One region of the Companilactobacillus sp. FL22-3 genome, then DNA from elsewhere that is predicted to be linked to it. Evidence: predicted binding sites of a transcription regulator. Region 1 holds the regulator's gene; each other region holds the start of a gene.

Region 1 (2,279 bases):
AAATAAGCGATATGCATATTAAAATATACATATCGCTCAAATGATCTGACTATTTATTATTCTTTTGTGAATTCTTCATAGTATTCATTAATTGATTAAGCTTCTTTTGTGAAGGCTTTTGGCCCATTTGAGCCATCATTTGTCTGATCATATCTGCACTGATTGGCGGATTGTCTTGGAAGTATTTCTTCATGTACCATCTAGCGATGAAGAAACCGCCGACTAGACCGACTAGTAAAGCTATCACGCCAACGACTATTGTTGTACCCATTTATGTTCTCACCCTTTCCATACACTTATTAATATTACAAAAAAAGTTAACTAATTGAAAGCCTAATCGTCACGCAATCCTTTTTTTCGTTGAATTTCGCGAACTTTTTCTGGAGTGACTTCTTTTCCGTCTTTATCGTAAACTTGCAGCATTTCGATTTGTGACTTGAAAGCAGCCCGAAAGTTCTTCAAATATTCCTTTCGCAATTGGGCTTGTTGGTCCTCTTCTTCTTTGGTAATCGTACCGTTTTTGGCCTTGTGGGCTAATTCATTGATCTTTTTAAGTAATTCGTCTTGTTCTTTCATTTTTCATTACTCCCCAATACAATCGAACACTTGTTTGAACTTGTATTCAAATTTTGATACAATCTATTTAAGATATTAACAATGAGGTGTTCTAATGTCAAAAGCTGAAGGCTCTAAACAGTCACAAATTTTACAATGCATTTATGATTATTTAGATGAACATGGATATCCGCCCACTGTCAGAGAAATCTGCGAAGCTGTAGATTTGTCATCAACATCAACGGTCCATGGTCATCTCTCACGTCTTGAGAAAAAAGGTTACATCCAACGTGACCCTACCAAACCTCGCGCTATTGAATTAACTGGCGCAGGTTTGAACTCGATTGGCGTCAAATCAAAACAGATTCCGATCTTGGGTGCCGTTGCTGCTGGTCAACCAATTACCGCAGAACGTAACCCTGATGGATACTTCCCTATCCCACCAGACTTAAATCGTGATTCTGGCGAATTGTTCATGCTAGAGATCCACGGAGAAAGTATGATCAACGCTGGTATCTATGATGGCGATCATGTAATCGTCCACGAACAAAGTTCAGCTAACAATGGTGAGATCATCATTGCCATGACGGAAGACATCGAAGCTACATGTAAGAGATTCTACCAAGAGAATGGTCACTATCGCTTACAACCGGAAAATGACACAATGGACCCAATTATTCTAGATTCAGTCGAAATTCTTGGTAAAGTTGTGGGCTTATATCGTTCACAAATCTTCTAATCCAAATAGAGAATTGATATTCCCAATTCCTAACTAAAGAAATTCCAGTTGTTAACTAACTAGTTAACTGACTGGGATTTTTTTAATCAAGATTCAAATTCACTGACTTCAAAGCTTCCTCCACCACAAACATGACGCTTTCACTCTGTTGTAGGCGTTGTCTTACTTGAAGAAAATCTTGCTCACGGATGATTTTTTCAAAAGCAACGAATTCTTGATACATTCGATGAGGATAAACTTTATTATCGACATGTTCAACTAATTGTTTTTGATTGTCGTAAATATCAAATGACTCTAATCGATTAGTGGGACCGTTGACAATAATCGACCCTAGACTTCCTTGAAGGCTAGTTTGACGCTTAGGGACGACAGAATCTTTCGCACCAATAGCAACTGCCTTACAATTGTCGTAGTCCATCAAAAGAATCCCAGAAGTATCAACACCTCGAGCAATATTGGGCAGATATTTGACTTGTTTAGGACGCCCTAATAAACCGACAATGAAATGGATATTATAGATATTTAAGTCTAACAGTGCGCCGCCACCTTTTTTAGCATCAAACGCCGGTAAGATCTGTCCCGCTAAAAAATCGTCGTAACGAGTGGAATACTGCGAATAATTGCTTTCAATCAATTTCATATCACCGATCTGTGGTAATTTCTGCTTTAAATCAAGATAATTTTGCAAATATTGATTGGTGATCGCCTCTAACAAAAATAACTGCTTATCTTGGGCGATTTGCTTGAGAATTTCAAACTCTGACAATTTTACCGTAAAGGGCTTTTCAACGATGACATTCTTGCCATGTTCCAAAGCTTTTTTAGCAAAACTGAAGTGTAAAAAATTCGGTACCGCAATATAGACTGTATCGAACCCTCCATCTGCTAAAGCTGTATCAAAATCGGTGTAAATTGCGCCAATGTGATATTTAAGCTTCAATTGATGCAACACGTCCAAACTTCTTTGCGTCCCTATCAATGCAGT
Region 2 (2,279 bases), on a different contig from region 1:
AACTTCATCGATCAAGAAAAAGTTGTCCGTATCTTTTTCCACAAAGAAACGTTGCAAGTAAACCAGTGGATCAAATAAGTAGTTGTAATCACAAATAATCAAGTCGCAAAACAAAGAAGCATCTAAGGAAAATTCAAATGGATCAACCATATGTTTTCGTGCGTATCTTTCAACCACCGAACGTGTAATAGCATCTTCATTCGTCAACAAGTCTGCCAAAGCCGGTTTCAAGCGGTCATAATAGCCTACCATATAAGGATTTTCTTCCGGTGGAACGTCGATTTCTTCAGGAAAACGAATTTTATCTTTGGCCGTCAAAGTCATACTTTTGATTTTTAATCCGTGATTGGCCATTAAAGTAACCGTCTCTTCAGCCACATGGCGCGTACTTTGCTTAGCAGTTAAATAAAACAGTCGTTGAATCTTCTCTTCGCCCATAGCCTTAATTGCTGGAAAAAGGGTTGAAATCGTCTTACCAGTACCAGTCGGTGCTTCCACAAATAATCTTTTTTTGAGCACGATAGTTTTATACACGGCCGCCGCTAATTCATGTTGGCCAGTTCGAAATTTTGGAAAAGGAAACGCCAATTGTTTGATAGATTCATTGCGCGTTTTTCGTAACTTTGCTCTAAGAACTAACCAATATTCGTACTCGTCGATCAATTCTTGAAAAAATTTCGTCAAGCTAGCCCGATTCAATACTTGATCATTAGTCGTTACGGCTTCGTTATTCACTTGAAAATAAGTCAGACGCAAGGTAACTTCATCAAATTCTGGATGGTCTTGTAAGATGATATAACCATAAACTTTGACCTGAGCCCAATACAATTCTAGGGTGTTATCGCTTAAATCTTCATAAGCTTGCTCTGAAGTTTTGATTTCTTCAATCGTTATTTTGTCAGCTTGGGCAGTGATGCCATCGGCTCTACCAGAGATCAGGTATTGCGTATCATTCATAGTAACAGCCGTCTTTAAATAAACTTCACTTTGATAATTTACGTCTTTTGAACGCAACTTTTGGAGATGACGATGGATTCGGGCTCCATTTTGCGCCGTGTTCTGACTGTTCTTAACCTCAATGAGGTCTCCGCTACGCAGAACGAATTCTACCAATTGACGAATTCCAATCTTAGTCGTCATGACTTACCTCCCAAATTACTAAGTTACATTGTAAAACATGTGTTCGACTTTGTCTGTAATCATTTCTTTTTCGGTGACGTTTTCACTAGAAACTTATATAATTATATGTATCACACGATTGAGCAGGGAGGGACGCAAAATGACCAAAGACACGAAACGGATTTTACGTGAAGCCTTGTGTACCACACTCCACCACAAAAATATCGATCAAATTACAGTTAAAGATATTGTGACGGAATGCCATCTGACTCGACAGACCTTTTACAATCATTTCTCTGATATTTATGAGTTAGTTGAATATTCCGCTAGTCTAGAAGCTAAAGAGATTCTTGAGCGGACTGCTAACTACGAACACTGGCAGGAAGGTTTTTATCAGATCATGCTCTTAACTAAAAAAAATCAAAAGATCACCAAGAATACTTATCAATCTGCCTATCGCGACGTTATGCTCAAATATCTTTTTAAAGTACTATACAGTTATGTGATAAACATTGTGGAAAAGCAAGCTGTCGGTTTGAACGTTGAACAACGTCACAAGAATTTCATCGCCCATTTTTACAGTTTGGCTTTCATTTCACTGATTTTCGATTGGTTCCGTCATGATATGAAAGAAGATCCTCAAGAACTGGTTAATGAGATCGAAGTATTAATCGGCGGAGATTTCAAAAGCGCTTTACATAAATATGCAAATTAAGAGCCATCTAAACCTCAAGACAAGGGTTAGATGGCTCTTTGCAATTTTAAGCAATTATTAAAAAATTATTCTTACTTCATTTTTCCTACTAAGATGGTGGCACCAACAGTTATTTCAGAAACTGGGCTCCAATCGATCAGGCTGTTATCCACATTAAATAATAACGGCGTCATACCGATAAAAGCTGCCCTTTGCGCTTCGGAAACTGAGTACGTCTTAGTGGCATCAATCTGATCGACCAGTTGATAGTGCTCTTGGAAGTAATCCAACACCTTTTGATTGGAATAACTGGCTTGTTGCAGTTGATCTTGAGCTTGTTTTCGCAATTCCTGGACATGATATTGGTTGGGAATAACTTTGAGCACAAATCCTCCCGGTTGAAGAATTCGATTAAACTCGTTGTAATTGGCTGGCGAAAAGATATCCACAATCCCATCAATCACTT
Region 3 (2,279 bases), on a different contig from region 1:
AGTGGTTTCAATAATGGAAGAAATTAATGTACTAAAGCAGGAACTTACAAATTTGATGAAGATTTCGTCGTTAATCGTATTGGTTACGGTACGATGCAATTAACTGGCCCTGGCGTCTGGGGACCTTATAAAGACCCTGATCAAGCAGTTGAGGTTATCAAGCGTGCTTTTTATCTAGGGGTTAATTTCATTGATACAGCTGATTCATATGGTCCTTGGAATGCCGACGACTATTTGGCTCAAGCTTTAGCAGAATATAAAGATTCGGACAAAATCTTTATTTCTGATAAAGTTGGTCAAGTTCGGGTAGGTCCAGAAAAGTGGATTCCTGTTGGTGTCCCAGCTTTCTTACGTCAAGAGGTTGAATTATCGTTGCGTAAGTTCAAGCGTGACCACGAAGACTTATTGTTCTTACATCGGATTGATTCTCATTATTCACTAGAGGAACAAGTTGGTGAATTAAAGAAGCTACAAGATGAAGGTAAGATCAAGCATATTGGTATCAGTCAAGTTTCTTTGGAAGAGTTACAGGCGGCTCAAAAGATTGCTAAGATCGACGCGGTGGAAAATATGTACAATGTTGGTAATCACAAAGGTGACGATGCCATCGTTGATTATTGCCAAGCTCAAGGTATTGCCTTTTTGCCTTGGTTCCCACTGAATACTGGTAATTTGGCCAAAGCTGATAGTCCATTAACTGGAATTGCTACTAAATATGGCGTCAGTCCCGCTCAGATTACTTTGGCATGGCTCTTGAAACGTTCTGATAATATCTTGCCAATTCCGGGAACTAGTTCAGTTGAACATTTACAAGATAATATTAGTGCAGCTAATGTTGAATTAACTGATGATGATTTCAAGCAATTATCTGATTTAGAAAAATAAATTTCGATTCGATTCAAGTAGGGATTAAAGTCTTTACTTGAATTTTTTTCTTGAAAAATAGAACATGCGTTCGTATAATAAAATTGTAGACAGATAGGAGGATAGAACGATAGATTATAGCAAAGAACCCCATGGCGTATTCTTTTTGATCGATAATAAATCGTTTTATGCTAGTGTTGAAGCAACTATGTGTGGACTCAATCCTTTAAAAGAACTATTGGTTGTTATGAGTGAAGCTGATAACACGAATGGTGGCTTAATTTTAGCAACCTCCCCGAGAGCAAAAAAGGTTTTCCATCTAAAAGCAAATGTTTCCCGTCAACGAGATCTGCCACAAGATCCCAATTTGATCGTTGTACCGCCACGAATGAATCTCTACATTAAACGTAACTTGCAGATCAACAATATTTTTCGGGAATTTGCGGCTGAATCGGATGTTTGGCCTTACTCAATCGATGAGTCCATTCTTGATATGACTAAGTCTTGGCATTTGTTTGGCAATACTCCAAGAGCCGTGGCTCGCTTGATTCAAAAGACAGTCCGCAAACGTCTGGGTCTTTATACGAATGTCGGTATTGGTGATAATCCAGTTCAAGCTAAGATTGCATTAGATATTTATGCCAAGCACGATCCCGAGTTAATGGGCGAGATTCATTATGAAACTGTCCCAGAGAAAATTTGGACGATTCCCAATATGACTGATGTCTGGAGTATCGCTAAGCGAACGGAGAAACGGCTCAATCGCTTAGGTATCCATAATATTAATGAACTGGCACACACCAATCCTTTTTATTTAAAACAAGAATTAGGTTTGATTGGAGAACAGATTTTTGCGATAGCTTGGGGTATCGACCGCCCGAATTTGTCCGATAAAATCATGCCGAAGAATCACAGTATTGGCAATTGGCAAGTCCTGCCCCGTGATTACTACCAAAAGTCAGAGATTGAGACAGTCATCAAAGAGATGGGGCAACAAGTCGCTTCCAGGTTGCGTCATCATCATAAGCAAGCAGGCTGTCTGTATTTGAGTGTCAGTTATGCTTTTGCGGCTAAAGAAGAGGGCGAACGTGGTGGTTTTAGCGTTGCCGGTAATTTGAATCATACCGACAATGACAATGAGATATCGGAGTTATTGATTCATTTGTTCGAGAGTTATTGGCAAGGGCAGCCGGTCAGAAACTTGGCCGTTTATTCATCTAAATTGGTCGACAAACAGGCACAGCAATTAAACTTTTTTACGCCAGTCGAACAGCAGTGTCAAGATGAGGATAAGTTGTCAGTCATCGATCAGATCAGGGCACGCTATGGCTTTGAATCGATCGTCTACGCCAATAGTCTGCTAAAAGGTGGCACTGCCATTCATCGAGCTACTTTGGTTGGTGGCCACAATGGTG

Evidence for each region. Region 1 encodes LexA, which represses DNA repair genes until DNA is damaged. Its sites were predicted from a motif close to CNAACANNTGTTNG; they were not measured.
Region 2: the regulator LexA is predicted to act here: its motif matches at 1,173-1,186, upstream of ACYT32_RS00475 (ATP-dependent DNA helicase).
Region 3: the regulator LexA is predicted to act here: its motif matches at 945-958, upstream of ACYT32_RS03545 (Y-family DNA polymerase).

What each region holds. Positions count from the first base shown of each region.
Region 1 is NZ_JBTYYZ010000002.1:128,335-130,613, reverse strand. It holds gene ACYT32_RS02670 (YneF family protein) at 50-271, opposite strand; gene ACYT32_RS02665 (DUF896 domain-containing protein) at 334-576, opposite strand; gene lexA (transcriptional repressor LexA) at 671-1,294, shown strand; gene ACYT32_RS02655 (Gfo/Idh/MocA family protein) at 1,377-2,279, opposite strand, start outside.
Region 2 is NZ_JBTYYZ010000001.1:105,392-107,670, forward strand. It holds gene ACYT32_RS00475 (ATP-dependent DNA helicase) at 1-1,140, opposite strand, end outside; gene ACYT32_RS00480 (TetR/AcrR family transcriptional regulator) at 1,280-1,834, shown strand; gene ACYT32_RS00485 (methyltransferase domain-containing protein) at 1,906-2,279, opposite strand, start outside.
Region 3 is NZ_JBTYYZ010000003.1:46,173-48,451, reverse strand. It holds gene ACYT32_RS03550 (aldo/keto reductase) at 94-885, shown strand; gene ACYT32_RS03545 (Y-family DNA polymerase) at 995-2,279, shown strand, end outside.